4 regions of the Pseudomonas sp. S2_C03 genome follow, and region 1 is predicted to be linked to each of the others. Evidence: predicted binding sites of a transcription regulator. Region 1 holds the regulator's gene; each other region holds the start of a gene.
The links. Region 1 encodes FliA, which starts transcription of late flagellar genes. Its sites were predicted from a motif close to CTAAAGTTTNNNNNNNNNNNGCCGNTAA; they were not measured.
Positions count from the first base shown of each region.

Region 2: the regulator FliA is predicted to act here: its motif matches at 2,503-2,530, upstream of AB4N64_RS02345 (methyl-accepting chemotaxis protein).
Region 3: the regulator FliA is predicted to act here: its motif matches at 2,163-2,190, upstream of AB4N64_RS29010 (methyl-accepting chemotaxis protein).
Region 4: the regulator FliA is predicted to act here: its motif matches at 1,690-1,717, upstream of AB4N64_RS21835 (methyl-accepting chemotaxis protein).

Region 1 is NZ_CP162766.1:3,787,003-3,791,211, reverse strand. It holds gene flhF (flagellar biosynthesis protein FlhF) at 1-536, shown strand, start outside; gene fleN (flagellar synthesis regulator FleN) at 647-1,477, shown strand; gene fliA (RNA polymerase sigma factor FliA) at 1,474-2,214, shown strand; gene AB4N64_RS17485 (chemotaxis response regulator CheY) at 2,382-2,753, shown strand; gene AB4N64_RS17480 (protein phosphatase CheZ) at 2,776-3,564, shown strand; gene AB4N64_RS17475 (chemotaxis protein CheA) at 3,602-4,209, shown strand, end outside.
Region 2 is NZ_CP162766.1:500,756-504,964, forward strand. It holds gene AB4N64_RS02335 (RNA polymerase sigma factor) at 1-1,210, shown strand, start outside; gene AB4N64_RS02340 (transporter) at 1,347-2,369, opposite strand; gene AB4N64_RS02345 (methyl-accepting chemotaxis protein) at 2,644-4,209, shown strand, end outside.
Region 3 is NZ_CP162766.1:6,279,792-6,284,000, forward strand. It holds gene clpB (ATP-dependent chaperone ClpB) at 1-1,389, shown strand, start outside; tRNA gene AB4N64_RS28990 (tRNA-Asn) at 1,688-1,763, shown strand; tRNA gene AB4N64_RS28995 (tRNA-Pro) at 1,773-1,849, shown strand; tRNA gene AB4N64_RS29000 (tRNA-Lys) at 1,855-1,930, shown strand; tRNA gene AB4N64_RS29005 (tRNA-Pro) at 2,026-2,102, shown strand; gene AB4N64_RS29010 (methyl-accepting chemotaxis protein) at 2,260-3,885, shown strand; gene AB4N64_RS29015 (HvfA family oxazolone/thioamide-modified RiPP metallophore) at 3,945-4,209, opposite strand, start outside.
Region 4 is NZ_CP162766.1:4,714,809-4,719,017, reverse strand. It holds gene AB4N64_RS21835 (methyl-accepting chemotaxis protein) at 1-1,542, opposite strand, end outside; gene AB4N64_RS21830 (PA4780 family RIO1-like protein kinase) at 1,987-2,883, shown strand; gene cueR (Cu(I)-responsive transcriptional regulator) at 3,062-3,460, opposite strand; gene AB4N64_RS21820 (heavy metal translocating P-type ATPase) at 3,457-4,209, opposite strand, start outside.

The sequences.
Region 1 (4,209 bases):
TCGGTGCCCAGGAGCAACTCAAGACCCTGGGGCGCATTCTCAACGTCTCGGTAACCCACGTCGATCCGGGCCAGTCCCTGGTTCAGGCACTGGATCCGTTGCTGCGCAAGCGCGTGGTGTTGATCGATACCGCCGGCCTCCAGGCCAGCGATCCAGCGCTGCGCATGCAGCTTGAAAGCCTGGCCGGTCGTGGCATCCGGGCAAAAAATTACCTGGTGCTCGCAACCACCAGCCAGAAGCAGGTTCTAACGGCCGCTTATCATAGTTACAAGCGCTGCGGGCTGGCAGGCTGCATCCTGACTAAACTGGATGAAACGGCTAGTTTGGGCGAGGTGTTGAGCCTGGCAATCAGTCATGAATTGCCGGTGGCTTACCTCACCGATGGACCACGTATTCCGGATGACTTGCATTTGCCGCGCCGTCATCAGTTGGTCAGTCGCGCCGTCAGCGTGCAAATGCAGGAAGAACCCAGCGAAGAAGCCATGGCTGACATGTTCGCTGACATCTACCACAGTCCGACCAAGCAGGTTGGCTGAGGTGAACAGTTTTTGTACCTACATCGATGGTCTGCCAGGCATTGTTCCAGTTGCGAACGCGCAGCCAGTCATGTGGCCTCCGTCTATGCAAGACAAGGTAAAGAAATAACATGGGCAGCATGCATCCCGTACAGGTGATCGCGGTGACCGGCGGCAAGGGTGGCGTCGGCAAGACTAACGTGTCAGTGAACTTGTCCCTGGCTCTAGCGGAGCTAGGCCGGCGGGTCATGCTGCTGGACGCCGATCTGGGGCTGGCGAACGTCGACGTTCTGCTGGGCCTGACACCCAAACGCACCCTGGCCGACGTGATCGAGGGCCGCTGCGAGCTGCGTGACGTATTGTTGCAAGGCCCCGGCGGCATCCGCATCGTTCCCGCCGCCTCCGGCACACAGAGCATGGTGCACCTGAGCCCGGCCCAGCATGCCGGCCTGATTCAGGCGTTCAGCGATATCGGCGACAACCTCGATGTGCTGGTGATCGATACCGCTGCGGGTATTGGTGACTCGGTAGTCAGTTTTGTCCGCGCCGCCCAGGAAGTCCTCCTGGTGGTCTGCGACGAGCCAACGTCCATCACTGACGCTTACGCTCTGATCAAGCTGCTCAACCGTGATTACGGCATGAACCGTTTCCGCGTCCTGGCCAACATGGCCCAGAGCCCTCAGGAAGGGCGCAACCTGTTCGCCAAGTTGACAAAGGTCACGGATCGTTTCCTTGACGTCGCCCTACAATACGTCGGCGCGGTGCCCTACGACGAAAGCGTACGCAAGGCCGTCCAGAAGCAGCGCGCTGTTTATGAAGCTTTCCCGCGTTCCAAGTGCTCGCTGGCTTTCAAGGCCATTGCACAGAAGGTCGATACCTGGCCACTGCCCGCCAACCCGCGCGGGCACCTGGAGTTTTTCGTCGAGCGCCTCGTGCAACAAACGGCAGGACCCGTGCTATGACCGCCAGCGGTTACAACCTCTACAAGAAATCGGCGCGTTACGCGCAGTACGAGCTGATCGAGCGTTACGCGCCACTGGTCAAACGCATTGCGTATCACTTGTTGGCGCGCCTGCCGGCCAGTGTTCAGGTCGAAGACCTGATCCAGGCCGGGATGATCGGCCTGCTGGAAGTGTCCACCAAATACGACGCCAGCAAAGGCGCCAGTTTCGAGACGTACGCGGGCATTCGAATCCGTGGCGCCATGCTTGATGAAGTGCGCAAAGGGGATTGGGCGCCACGCTCGGTTCACCGCAATACCCGCATGGTCAGCGACGCAATTCGCTCGATTGAAGCTAAAACCGGCCGTGACGCTAAAGATCACGAAGTTGCGGCCGAACTCCAATTGAGTCTCGATGATTATTACGGGATTTTGAACGACACCCTGGGCAGCCGGTTATTCAGTTTCGACGATCTTTTGCAGGACGGCGAACACGAAGGGCTGCATGAGGATGGCGCGAGTGCTCATCTCGAGCCGTCACGCGATCTGGAAGACGAACGCTTCCAGGCGGCGCTGGCGGACGCGATTGCCAATTTGCCGGAGCGCGAGCGACTGGTGTTGGCGCTGTACTACGACGAAGAGTTGAATCTCAAGGAAATCGGTGAGGTCCTGGGGGTCAGCGAATCTCGGGTCAGCCAGTTACACAGCCAGTGCGCGGCCCGTTTGCGGGGGCGTTTGGGGGAGTGGCGAGCGCGCTGAAGGCAGTGTGGGGACACTGCGAACGTGGCTGGTGCGGGGTTGAACCGTGCCGGTCTCGATCTGTTGTGCTCCAGACAGTCATTGAGTGCTCTGCCGAATTGATTGAAATGGCGCGTCCAGGTGCTGGGCGCGTTTAAGACTGCTTGGAGGTCGAATTGGACAAGAACATGAAAATCCTCATCGTTGATGACTTTTCAACGATGCGGCGGATCATCAAGAACCTGTTGCGTGACCTTGGGTTCACCAACACGGTTGAGGCTGACGATGGCATCACCGCCATTCCGGTTCTCAACAGCGGAAGCATCGACTTTCTGGTAACCGACTGGAACATGCCTGGCATGACCGGTATCGATCTGCTGCGCCACGTGCGCGCCGACGAAAAACTCAAGCACCTGCCGGTATTGATGGTCACTGCAGAAGCCAAGCGCGAGCAGATCATCGAAGCTGCCCAGGCCGGTGTAAACGGTTATGTCGTCAAACCCTTCACGGCCCAGGCGTTGAAAGAAAAAATCGAGAAGATTTTCGAACGCATCGGTTGAGTCACCGCGCCACGGGGGAGCTATGGACCACAAAGAATCTTCACAGGGCGAGTTCGAGTCGACCCTGAAAAAACACGCGGTCGAATTGGTCGAAAGCCTTGAAAAAGGCAAGTTCGGTGACGCGGTACAACTGATCCATGAGCTCAATCAGACCCGTGACCGCGGCCTGTATCAGGAAGTGGGCAAGCTCACCCGCGAATTGCATAGCGCGATCGTCAATTTCCAGATTGATCCGCACATGCCGCAAGCCGAGGAAGTGTCCCAGATCACGGATGCCACCGAGCGCCTGGGGTATGTTGTCAAGCTGACCGAGGCCGCTGCGAACCGCACCATGGATCTGGTCGAAAGCTCAACGCCTCTGGTCAACAGCCTTGGCGATGAAGCCCAGGCATTGAGCACGGACTGGGGGCGTTTCATGCGCCGCGAAGTCGGGGCCGAAGAGTTTCGCGAACTGGCGCGGCGTGTCGACGGTTTCCTGGCTCGCAGCAGCAAGGACAACCGGGCGGTATCGAGCAACCTCAACGACATTCTGCTCGCGCAGGATTACCAGGATCTCACCGGTCAGGTGATCAAGCGTGTGACGCAATTGGTCACGGACGTTGAAACCAATCTGCTCAAACTTGTGCTCATGGCCAGTCAGGTGGACCGCTTTGCGGGCATCGAACATGACCGGGAAGCGATGCTTGCAGAAAAAGATCCACAAAAACATCTCTCTCAGGGTGAAGGTCCGCAGATTCATGCCGATAAAAGAGAAGACGTTGTGTCCGGTCAGGACGATGTGGACGATTTGCTATCCAGCCTTGGATTTTAGGTTTTATTAGACCTGTTCTGTTAGGAGCACACCATTAATGAGCTTCGGCGCCGATGAAGAGATCCTTCAGGATTTCCTGGTTGAGGCCGGCGAGATTCTAGAGCAACTGTCCGAGCAGCTGGTCGAGCTGGAAAGTCGACCTGATGATGCGGACTTGCTCAATGCAATTTTTCGCGGTTTTCACACTGTAAAAGGGGGCGCCGGCTTCCTCCAGCTCAATGAGCTGGTGGAGTGCTGTCACATCGCCGAGAACGTGTTTGACATCCTGCGCAAGGGTGAACGTCGCGTCGACTCGGAATTGATGGACGTGGTTCTCGAAGCACTGGACTCGGTGAACAGCATGTTCAGCGAAGTTCGCGACCGTAGCCCGATTACGGCTGCTACGCCTGAATTGCTCGCCGCGCTGGCTCGTCTGGCCGAACCGCAATCGGCTGATGAGGCCGCGCCGGTTGCAGCCGTGGCTGAAGAGCCACAAGCAGCGGCGCAAGCCGAATCAGGCGACATCACCGACAACGAATTCGAACAGTTGCTGGACTCGCTGAACGCCGTCAAGGCCGAAGCCGAGGCGCCGGTGGCCGCTGCGGTCGAAACGTCCGAGGTGGTCAGTGATGAGATCACCGACGCCGAGTTCGAGTCGCTGCTCGA
Region 2 (4,209 bases), 3.0 Mb from region 1:
GGTCGAACAGGTTTACCGCCAGGACTCGCGGCGCATCCTGGCGACCCTGATTCGTTTGCTCGGGGACTTCGATCTGGCGGAAGAGGCGCTGCACGAGGCGTTTTTCGTTGCGGTCGAACGCTGGCAGCGCGACGGCGTGCCGGACAATCCGCGCACCTGGCTGGTGTCCACCGGGCGCTTCAAGGCGATCGATGTGCTGCGTCGGCGTGCACGGTTTGCTGCGTCCCGGCCGTTGCTGATCGCACAGGCCGAGGCGTTGGAACACAGCGACTGGAGTGACGACGATGTGGAAGACGATCGCCTGCGCCTGATCTTCACCTGCTGCCACCCGGCCCTGGCGGCGGACGCCCAGGTGCCGCTGACCTTGCGTGAAGTCTGCGACCTGACCACCGAGGAAATCGCCCGGGCGTTTCTCTGTGCGCCGGCCACCATCGCCCAGCGCATCGTGCGCGCCAAGGCGAAAATCCGTGACGCGAAGATACCCTACCAAGTGCCGACCCTGGCTGAATTGCCCGAGCGACTGGACAGCGTGCTGCGGGTGATTTACCTGGTGTTCAACGAAGGGTACTCGGCGTCCATGGGCGCCGAATTGACCCGGGAAGAGCTGACGCGCGAGGCGATCCGCCTCGGGCGCCTGTTGATGGAGTTGTTGCCCGAGCCTGAGGTGCTGGGCCTGGTGGCGCTGATGTTGTTGCATGAGTCACGGCGCAAGGCGCGAACATCGTCCAGTGGGGAACTGATCCTGCTGGATGAGCAGGACCGTTCGCTCTGGGACGCGACGATGATCGCCGAGGGCTGTGCGTTGATTGAGCGGGCGCTGGGGCTGGATGGTTTTGGGCCGTATTGCCTGCAAGCGGCCATTTCGGCGGTGCACGCTGAGGCGAGCACCGCCGCGCAGACCGACTGGGCGCAGATCGTCGGTCTGTATGACGTGCTGCTGGCGGGGGGGCCTTCGCCGGTGATCGAACTGAATCGCGCGGTGGCAATTTCCAAGCGCGATGGTCCGTTGGCAGGCCTGACCTTGATCGAGGCGATCCTGGCCCGGGGCGATTTGCAGGACTACCACTTGGCGCATTCGGCGCGCGCGGAGTTCTGTAGGCAGTTGGGCAGGGTTACGGATGCGCGAGCGGCGTATGAGCGGGCGCTGGCGTTGACCCGGCAGGCGCCGGAGCGGCGGTTTATCGAGGCGCGGATCAAGGGGTTGGAGTGAGGTGGGCTGGCGACCCTCATCGCGGGCAAGCCCGCTCCCACAGGTTATCGGGTGTCGTTGAGGTTTGTGATCGACGCCAAACCCTGTGGGTGCCTGACCTTCCCACAGGGGACCCTGTTGAAGTCGATTTGAGGGCTCAATAATCCTGGCGCTTGCGAAACGCCCAGCGCCCGGCAATCACGGTAAACGTCACCACCAGCGCCACCAGGATCCAGAACCCCTCCGGGTCACCGGCCAGCGGCACGCCGCCCACGTTCATGCCGAAGAAACCGGCGATGATGTTGATCGGCAGGGCCAGCACTGTCACCACGGTCAGGGTGAAGAGCGTGCGGTTGCTCTGTTCATTGAGGTTGGCGGCGATCTCTTCCTGCAACAGCTTGATCCGCTCGCCGAGCGCCGTGAGGTCGTTGATGATCAGCGCAAACTCCTCGGTGGATTTGCGCAACTCCTTCACGTCTTCCTTCTGCAGCCAGGGCGGTGGGCGGTTGAGCAGGCGCAGCAACGAGCCCGGCTCCAGGGCCAGCAGCCGTTGCAGGCGCACCAGCACGCGGCGATTGGTGCCCAGTTCCGCGCGATTGGTCGACAGGCGCGAAGACAGCAACTCATCTTCGATCTGATCGACACTCTGGCTGGTCTTGCGCACGATCTGGGTCAGCACTTCGCCCTGGTCGCGCAACAGGTGCACCAGCAACTCCAGCGGCGAGCGAAAGCGCTCGCCGGCCTTCACCGAAGAGCGCAGCTTGTCCACCGAATGCAACGGTTGCAGGCGCGCACTGATGATCAGGCGGCTGCGCACGCACACCCACAGCGTGGACACGTCGGAAGAGACCATGCTGCTGAGGTTGAACACCACGTCGTTGACCACCGCCAGCAGCGCCGAGTCGACATGTTCGATGCGCGTCGAGCGTGAACCTTCATGCAAGGCTTCGAAAAATTCGTCGGGCAATTCCAGATGATTTTTCATCCATCGCTCGCACGCCGCATGGGCGAGGTTGAGGTGCAGCCAGAGAAATTCCTCGCTGTCCTCGGCCTGTTGCAGGCGTTGCAACGCCATCGCCGAATCGATCTCACGACCACGTTCGCCGGGACGAAAACTGAAACCATAAAGCAGACCGAACAGGTCCGGGTCGCGATGACTTTGGTCGATGCTGTGGTTCATGAAGGCTCGCTGCGAGGAGGGCGCCTGTCGCGGGTTTCACAGGTTCACTTGAGCCGAATCATCGCAAGCCAAGATGACGTTTTTGTGACAGTCGGAGGTCGCAAACGATTGCTCTACCGATGGTCGGGTTTTCATCAAGAACCGCTCTAGTGCGCCGATTACGCATGGGTTAAGTTGCGCGCCTTTGGCGTGTGGCAACTGTCGCAGACAGGATGTCCGCACCCCTTTCACGTGTCCTCTGGCACGTGCCGAATTCCTGTCATGAGATCTTCCGATGTCTGTGCAAAAGTCCTTGAGAGCGCAAATTCTCGCCCTGCTGAGTGGCAGCCTGTTGGCGATGTTGTTGATCGCGCTGGCGTGCTTTCACTTCCTGTCCAATGGCGTGCAGAGCTACGCAAACCTGATCGAAGGCCCGCTGCACACCTCGCAGTTGATCGATGAGGCCAACCTGCAATTCAAGATCCAGGTCCAGGAATGGAAAAACGTACTGCTGCGCGGTAAGCAACCGGCGGACCTGGACAAGTACTGGAAACAATTCGAAGACCGTCAGCGTGACGTGCAAGGCATCCTCGGCGAACTGGCTGGGCAGAAGGGCATCGAGTCGTCACTGAAAACCCGCATTGAGCGCCTGCGTGACGAGCACCGTTTGCTTGGCGCTGCGTATCAGAAGGGTCGTGATGCGTACGTCGCTTCGGGTGGCGATCCTGCGGCGGGTGACGCGGCGGTCAAGGGGGTGGACCGGGCTGCCAGCGAACAGATGAGCGAGCTGGTGGGTGAGTTGCGCAAACTGGGTAATGAGCAGTCGGTGCTGATCAGCGCCAGCGCCAATCGCACTGTGTTGCTGGGTATCATTGTGATGCTGGTGTCGGGGCTTTTGATCGGCCTGTTGAGCCTGTGGCTGGTCAACCGCAATCTGGTGGCGCCGATCCAGAAACTGATCGAGTACGTGGCGCAACTGAGTCAGGGCAAGTTCGCCGATCGGGTGAACAGCAGTCGCCAGGATGAGCTGGGTAAACTGGCCACGGCGGCCAATACCCTGCGCGATTTCCTCGCTGACACCTTCAGCCGTTTGCAGGTCAGCACCCGGGATCTGGACAGCGCCAGCGGCGAGTTGAAATCAATTGCCGGGCTTATGGCCAGCGGGACCAACGAGCAGTTCAGCCGCACCGACCAGGTGGCGACGGCCATGAACGAGATGTCGGCCACCGCCCAGGAAGTCGCGCGCCATGCCGCCGATGCCGCGCGTGCTGCCGACGATGCCGACCAGTCCGCGCAGCAGGGCGAAAAAGTCATGCAGGGCACCATCCACACCATCACCCGCATGCGTGGTGAAATCGCCAACACGGCGACAGTCATCCGCCAGTTGGAAACGGACAGCGGTCGCATTGGCAAGGTCCTGGAAGTGATTCGCGGCATCGCCGAGCAGACGAACCTGCTGGCGCTCAACGCCGCCATCGAAGCCGCCCGCGCCGGTGAAGCCGGGCGTGGTTTTGCCGTGGTGGCCGATGAAGTGCGCAGCCTCGCGCAACGGACGGCGGCCTCGATCATCGAGATCAATCAGATTATCGAAACCGTGCAGACCGGCGCGGTTGATGCGGCACACGCCATTGAAAGCGGTCAATCGCGCAGCGAAGAAAGCGTGCAGCAAGTGACCGAAGCTGGGGCCATGCTCGAACGCATCACCCATGCGGTCGAAGCTATCCGCGACATGAACCGTCAGATCGCCACCGCCGCTGAAGAGCAGACTTCGGTGGCCGAAGACATCTCGCGCAACCTCACCGAAATCACCAGCATTGCCAGCACCAACCTGGACAACGTGCAACGCACCGAGGCCGCCAGC
Region 3 (4,209 bases), 2.5 Mb from region 1:
CTGATCGACGAAGCGGCGAGCCGTATCCGCATGGAAATCGACTCCAAGCCGGAAGTGCTGGACCGTCTTGAACGCCGGCTGATCCAGTTGAAGGTGGAGTCCCAGGCACTGAAGAAAGAAAGCGACGAAGCGGCAATCAAGCGCCTGGAAAAGCTCCAGGAAGAAATCGTTCGTCACGAGCGCGAGTATTCGGACCTGGAGGAAATCTGGAACTCGGAGAAAGCCGAAGTCCAGGGCTCCGCGCAGATCCAGCAGAAAATCGAGCAGTCCCGCCAGGAACTGGAAGCGGCCCGGCGCAAAGGTGACCTGAACCGCATGGCCGAGCTGCAATACGGGGTCATCCCGGACCTGGAGCGCAGCCTGCAAATGGTCGACCAGCATGGTCACAGTGAGAACCAGTTGCTGCGCAGCAAGGTCACCGAGGAAGAGATCGCTGAAGTCGTGTCGAAGTGGACCGGCATTCCGGTGTCGAAAATGCTCGAAGGTGAGCGCGACAAGCTGATGAAAATGGAAAGTCTGTTGCACCAGCGCGTCATCGGCCAGGAAGAGGCGGTGGTCGCGGTGTCCAATGCGGTGCGGCGCTCACGCGCGGGGCTCTCCGACCCGAATCGCCCAAGCGGCTCGTTCATGTTCCTCGGCCCGACCGGTGTCGGTAAAACCGAGCTGTGCAAGGCGCTGGCCGAATTCCTCTTCGATACCGAAGAGGCGATGGTGCGGATCGACATGTCCGAGTTCATGGAGAAGCACTCCGTTGCTCGACTGATCGGTGCGCCACCGGGCTACGTGGGCTATGAAGAGGGCGGTTACCTGACCGAAGCGGTACGTCGCAAGCCTTATTCGGTGATTCTGCTGGATGAGGTCGAGAAGGCCCACCCGGATGTGTTCAACATCCTGTTGCAGGTGCTGGAAGATGGCCGTCTGACCGACAGCCATGGCCGCACCGTGGACTTCAAGAACACCGTGATCGTCATGACCTCCAACCTGGGCTCGGCACAGATCCAGGAGCTGGTGGGTGATCGTGAAGCGCAGCGCGCGGCAGTGATGGATGCGATTTCCGTCCACTTCCGTCCTGAATTCATCAACCGGGTCGATGAAGTGGTGATCTTTGAGCCGTTGGCGCGGGATCAGATCGCGGGCATCACCGAGATCCAGCTGGGTCGTCTGCGCAGTCGCCTGGCAGAGCGGGAGTTGAAGTTGGAACTGAGCCCAGAGGCCATGGACAAGCTGATTGCGGTGGGTTACGACCCGGTCTACGGTGCACGGCCGCTCAAACGAGCGATCCAGCGCTGGATCGAAAACCCGCTGGCGCAGTTGATCCTGTCGGGGCGTTTCATGCCTGGCGACGTCGCCAAAGGGGTGGTGGAGAACGACGAGATTGTCTTCGCCTGATTCCCGCTGGTAGCAAAAATGAAAAGGCCCTGCATTGCGGGGCCTTTTTTTCGTCAGGTTGTTGAACTCAAAGGAAAAGGCTTGTAAAGTGCGCCCCGCAGTAGGTCACCTCGAAGGGTTTCAGCTCACTGGGCAGAAATCTGAATTAAGTTGCAAATCATTAACTTGAAAGCAATTTAGGGGGTTGACAGAGGCGCTTAGGATTGTAGAATAGCGCGCCTCAGACACACGAACGCAGCGATGCGAACGGGTCGAAGAGGTGAAACAAGCTGTAAAGTTGTAACTTGAAATATGCAGTTCCGTGATAGCTCAGTCGGTAGAGCAAATGACTGTTAATCATTGGGTCCCAGGTTCGAGTCCTGGTCACGGAGCCAATTTCAAACCGGGGTATAGCGCAGTCCGGTAGCGCGCCTGCTTTGGGAGCAGGATGTCAGGAGTTCGAATCCCCTTACCCCGACCATATTTGGGTCGTTAGCTCAGTTGGTAGAGCAGTTGGCTTTTAACCAATTGGTCGTAGGTTCGAATCCCACACGACCCACCATTTTTGAAACCAGGTAACACTGGAATCGAATCTTAAGATCAGAGGCCAAAAGCGCTGATCGAAGAAGGCGCCTTTTGAAGGTGCCTTTTTTTTACCGGGGTATAGCGCAGTCCGGTAGCGCGCCTGCTTTGGGAGCAGGATGTCAGGAGTTCGAATCCCCTTACCCCGACCATATTAAAAATCCTCGTATCGAAAGATACGGGGATTTTTTTTGCCTGCGACAAAGTGATCACTTAAGTCGTCATACAAGTTGCCGATAAACAGGCAATGGGGGACTGCCGAACAACACCCCCAACTCCTGGTCATTACAAGAAAAAAGGTCGCTCGTCATGTTGCTTCGTCAGTTGAATATCGCTCCTCGGGCGGCTCTGGGGTTCGCTTTGATCGCCGTGCTGGTGGCGTTACTCGGTATCTTCGCCCTGGGGCAGATGTCCAGCATCCGCGAAAGCGAGGTGGCAGTGGAAAAGCAATGGTTGCCGAGCATTCGCGGCGGTGACGAAATTCGCGAATTGATGCTGCGTATCCGCACCATTTCCCTGCGCATGGCGCTGGACCAGGACCCCAAGAACATCCCGGTCTACCGCGGCCAGATGGACACACGCGACAAAGAGCTGGGCGAGAAAATTGCGGCCTATGACCATTTGGTCGACACTCCTGAAGGCCGGGCCTTGTATGACCAGTTCAAAACCACGTTCGCGGCCTATCGCACCGGCATTGCCCAGTCTTTCACCTTGGCCGAGCAGGGGCGCCGTGACGAGTTGACCAAATTGCTGCTGGTCGACATGAAGACCGTGGTCGATGGTTCCGGCAAGCAACTCAATGACCTGGCGGAACTGTTTGCCAAGCAGGTCGTCGTGGAAAGCGAGAAGTCTGCAGCGCACTACGAAACGTCGCGAACCATTGTCAGCTTGTTCATTGCCCTCGCGGCGCTGGCGACCGTGGCGCTGGCCATGTTGTTGACCCGCAGCATCGTGCGTCCATTGAGCGAAGCCCTGGGCGCCGCTGAAAGCGTCGCCCAGGGTGACCTGACCCAGCCGATTGCAACGCATGGCAACGATGAAGTCAGTCGCTTGCTCAAGGCCCTGGCAACCATGCAGCAAAACCTGCGCGAAACCCTGCAAGCCATCAGCGGTTCGGCCACGCAACTGGCCGCGGCGGCGGATGAACTGAACGCCGTCACCCTCGACAGCACACAGGGTCTGCAAGCGCAGAACAACGAGATCGAGCAGGCGGCCACGGCGGTCAATGAAATGACCACGGCGGTGGAAGAGGTGGCGCGCAATGCAGTGTCGACCTCTGATGCGACCCGTCAGTCGAGTGAATCGGCGCATTTGGGGCAGGAACGGGTCAGCGAAACGGCAAACGCCATCAGTGCCCTGGCCAGTGAAGTGCAACACACCGGCGAATTGGTGCAATCGCTGGCTAACCAGTCCCAAGACATTGGCAAGGTACTGGAAGTCATTCGGGCCATCGCCGAGCAAACCAATCTGCTGGCGCTCAACGCGGCCATTGAAGCGGCGCGAGCTGGGGAGAGCGGGCGTGGATTTGCTGTGGTCGCCGATGAAGTACGTGCCCTGGCGCATCGTACCCAGCAATCGACCCTGGAAATCGAACAAATGGTCCAGGGCATGCGCAGCGGTTCGAGCCTGGCGCTGGAATCGATGAACGCCAGTGCCTCGCGCGCCGCCAGCACCCTGGAACTGGCAGAACGGGCGGGTGACGCGTTGGTCGCTATCACATCGTCGGTGCACGAGATCCACGAGCGTAACCTGGTGATCGCCAGCGCCGCCGAAGAGCAGGCACAAGTGGCACGGGAAGTGGACCGTAACCTGGTGAACATCCGCGACCTGTCGGTGCGTTCTGCCACAGGCGCCGATCAGACCAGCACCTCCAGCCACGAGCTGTCAAAATTGGCCAACACCTTGCAGGGCATGGTCCAGCGCTTCCGGGTGTAAATCGTAAACAAAAAAGCCGCGCTTTCTGGGGAGAAAGCGCGGCTTTTTCGTTTTCAGGCTCAGGCGCCGTCGCGGTCTTTCAAATGTTCGAACAGGCCTTTTGGCATTTTCTTGCCGTTGGCTTCGAAGTTGGCTTTGACGTTGTCGTACGCCTCTTGCTCATCGATGAAACCGTCGTGGTTGGTGTCGATTTTGTCGAAGTTGGAGTTTGGTGCGACTTTCTGGAATTCAGCGCGCGAAACCTTGCCGTCGCCGTCGGTGTCGGTTTTTGCCATCGAAGCATCGCCGCACTTGCCTTCGCCACATTTGCCTTCAGGGGTTTTC
Region 4 (4,209 bases), 930 kb from region 1:
CGCAAAGCCGCGACCCTGCTCACCGGCCCGGGCCGCTTCGATGGCGGCGTTGAGGGCCAGCAGGTTGGTCTGTTCGGCAATCGAACGGATCGTCCCGAGAATCGACTGGATGTCGTTGCTGTCACGTTCCAGTTGTTGCATCGATTGCGCCGATTGTTCGATTTCCTGACTCAGGCGATCCACGCTATTGACCGCCGCGTCGATCTGCAACTGACCTTCATGGGCCTGGCGCTGGCCACTGTCGGCCGACTCGGCGGCCTGACTGCAAGAGCGTGCGACTTCGTTGGCGGTGGCGACCATTTCGTGGAACGCGGTGGAAACCATGTCCACGGCTTCACGCTGGCGCCCGGCCGCTTCGGCCATGTCGTGGGACACCTGCGTGGAGCTCTTGGAGGTGTCAAGGATCTTGCTCGCGGCGCCGCCAATGCTCTGGATCAGGTTGCGAATTGCCGCCAGGAACTGGTTGAACCAGTTGGCCAGTTGCGCGGTTTCATCGCGGCCACGGATTTGCAGGCTCCGGGTCAGGTCGCCTTCACCCTGGGCGATACCTTCCAGGCCACTGGCCACACTGCGGATCGGGCGTACGATAAGGCTGGCGAAACTGGCCCCGACTACGGCAAACAGCACGGCCAGCACGGCAGCGATGATGGCGATCAACCAGGTCAATTGGGTCGCGGAGCTCATCACTTCGCTTTGCTTGATCAGACCGATGAAGGTCCAGCCCAGTTGCTCGGACGGCCAGACATTGGCCATGTAGCGCTCGCCATTCAGCTCAACCTCGACCAGTCCTTTGCCAGCCTTGGCCAGTTGCGCGTAACCGTCGCCGAGGCTGCCCAAGGCCTTGAAGTTATGTTCTGGCTGCTTCGGGTCCACCAGCACGGTACCGTTGTTTTCCAGCAGCATCAGGTAACCGGTTTCACCCAGTTTGATCTGCTTGACGATCTCGGTGAGTTGCTTGAGCGATACGTCGATGTTGACCACGCCACCCTGGGCACCCAACTGGTTGGCCACGGCACGAACAGTACTCACCAGCACGGCGTCATCGCCTGCCCAGTAATAGGCCTCGGTGCGCACGGTCTTGCCCGGGTTGGCCATGGCCGTCTTGTACCAGGGGCGAATGCGCGGGTCGTAGTTGGACATTTTTGCGTCGCCCGGCCAGAACGCATAACCGCCACTGGACAGGCCGTAGGACACGTAGGCGTAAGCTGGATGGCTGGCGGCCAGCGCGGAAAACAGTTCAAACAGCTTGGTGTCGATTTCGGTATCGGGAATCTGGGCAGCATCAGCGCTGACGCGGCTTTTCACGCTGGCATCGGCATTTTTCACCAATGGCTGGTTCGCCAGGTACTCGACGTTCTGGCTGATACCGTCGAAAAACAACTGCATGGCGTTGGCGACCTGGCGAATCTCACGGCCACTGCCGTCGACGAAATCGTCCTTGGCGTCACCGCGAAGATTCAGCACCACCAGCGTGGCGACCAGTACCACGGGCAAGCAGGCGATGATTGCAAAAGCCCATGTCAACTTCTGTTTGATGTTCATCCGCGCTCCATATTTTCTTGTAACCCACGCAGTGCAGAGGACTCGCGGAATTATTGGCAGCCGTAAACGGTATTGTTGAACCCGATCCTGGGTGCGACGTCTTCTTTTAAGGAAGAGATCGTCGGACAATTCACTTTGTTACTGAAGACTTCGGCTGCTCGCGCGGGAAATTGAGGAATGATGGAAAAAATCCTACGAAAGGAGTCGCTGCGGTATGTCGAACTCTGTCGCCAATGCCCTCGCGCCCCTTCTTCAACGAGGGCAGCGGGCTCGGCTATGATCCTTGATGGTCTATGAACCTCAACGCAACTGGCCGGTTTTTTCGGCACATTGTGTGCATCTGCATCGTTCACAGGTCGGCAACCCCCTCCCGCCAATGAGTGGATTGCCGTATAACGAATGACTTTCGCGTGTTTGGTAATAAAGGACCCAGAATAAAAGCTGATGAAGACTCCAAAACGCATTGAACCCCTGATCGAGGACGGTCTGGTCGACGAGGTGCTGCGCCCACTGATGAGTGGTAAAGAAGCAGCTGTTTATGTAGTGCGCTGCGGCAATCAGTTGCGTTGCGCGAAGGTCTACAAGGAGGCGAACAAACGCAGTTTCCGCCAGGCGGCCGAGTATCAGGAAGGCCGCAAGGTCCGCAACAGTCGGCAGGCCCGAGCCATGGCCAAAGGCTCCAAGTTTGGCCGCAAGGAGACCGAAGACGCCTGGCAGAACGCCGAAGTGGCGGCGCTGTTCCGTCTGGCCAATGCCGGCGTGCGAGTGCCCAAGCCGTACGACTTCCTCGAAGGCGTGTTGCTGATGGAATTGGTGGCCGACGAATACGGCGATGCCGCGCCACGCTTGAACGATGTGGTGCTGGAACCGGACCAGGCACGTGAATATCACGCGTTCCTGATCTCCCAGATCGTGCTCATGCTGTGTACTGGCCTGGTGCACGGTGACCTGTCGGAGTTCAACGTGCTGCTGACGCCGACCGGTCCGGTGATCATTGACCTGCCGCAAGCGGTGGACGCTGCAGGTAACAATCACGCGTTCAGCATGCTGGAGCGGGATGTGGGCAACATGGCGTCCTACTTCGGGCGGTTTGCCCCGGAGCTGAAACAGACCCGTTACGCCAAGGAAATGTGGGCGTTGTACGAGGCTGGCACCTTGCAGCCGAGCAGTGTCCTGACCGGGGAGTTTGCCGATACGGAAGAACTGGCCGATGTTGGCGGGGTCATGCGTGAAATCGAAGCGGCGCGCCGTGAAGAAGAGCGCAAGCAGGCGGCCCGCGCGGCGGATGATGCGCCACCGAGCAAGGGGGGCGAGGAGCCACCACCGCCTTGGTTGCAGTGAGGGGTTGAATCAGGAAGCCGGCTTCGGCCGGTTTTTTGTGGGCATGGTTTTGGTGGGGTGGTGTCTTTGAGGGCCTCATCGCGGGCAAGCCCGCTCCCACAGAGGATTTTCAGTGCTCATCAGATCACTGTAGGAGCGGGCTTGCCCGCGATGGCGGCCTCCCAGGCAATGAGCAACCTCAGGCACAACACCCCGAAGCCAGGTTCTTCAGGATCGGGCAATCGGGCCGGTGATCGCCCTGACAATGCTCTACCAAGTCCTGCAGGGTATCGCGCAACTGTCCCAGTTCGCGGATCTTCTGCTCCAGCTCCTCGATGTGCTGGCGCGCCAGCGCCTTCACGTCGGCACTGGCACGCTGGCGGTCCTGCCACAGGGCCAGCAGCTTGCCGACCTCCTCCAGGGAGAACCCCAGGTCCCGGGAGCGTTTGATAAACGCCAGGGTATGCAAGTCGTCATCGCCGTACAGCCGATAGCCACTGTCAGTGCGATGGGCCGCCTTGAGCAATCCGATGGACTCGTAGTAGCGGATCATCTTCGCGCTCAGGCCGCTTTGGCGGGCTGCTTGGCCGATGTTCATCGGATGTCCTCCAGGTCCTTGGGTGTCCAGGTTTTCAACAGTAGCGCATTGCTCACCACGCTGACGCTCGACAGCGCCATCGCCGCACCGGCCAGCACCGGGTTGAGAAAACCGAAAGCCGCCAGCGGGATACCGATCAGGTTATAGACGAAGGCCCAGAAGAGGTTCTGGCGAATTTTCGCGTAGGTCCTTCGGCTGATCTCCAGCGCGGCGGGCACCAGGCGTGGATCGCCGCGCATCAGGGTGATCCCGGCTGCGTGCATGGCCACGTCGGTGCCGCCCCCCATGGCGATGCCGATGTCGGCGGCGGCCAGGGCAGGGGCGTCGTTGATGCCGTCGCCGACCATGGCCACCACGGCGGTTTTCTTCAGTGCCGCGACGGTGGCGGCTTTATCGGCGGGGAGTACCTCGGCGTGGACATCCTCGATGCCCAGCGATTCGGCCACCACCCTGGCGCTGCCGCGATTGTCACCGGTCAGCAAGTGACTGCTGATCTGGCGGCTGCGCAGCTGTTGCACCGTTTGCAACGCGCCAGGCTTGAGGGTGTCGCCAAACGCGAACAGGCCCAGCACATGTGGCTGTGGTGTTTGGGCGATGAGCCAGGACAGGGTGCGGCCTTCGGTTTCCCAAGCGGTGGCGGAGTCGGCGAGCGCTCCGGCGTCCAGCCCGCTTTCTTCAAGCAGGCGTCGATTGCCCAGCGCCAACCGCCGGCCCTCGAGGGTGCCCGCGATGCCACGGCCAGTCAGCGA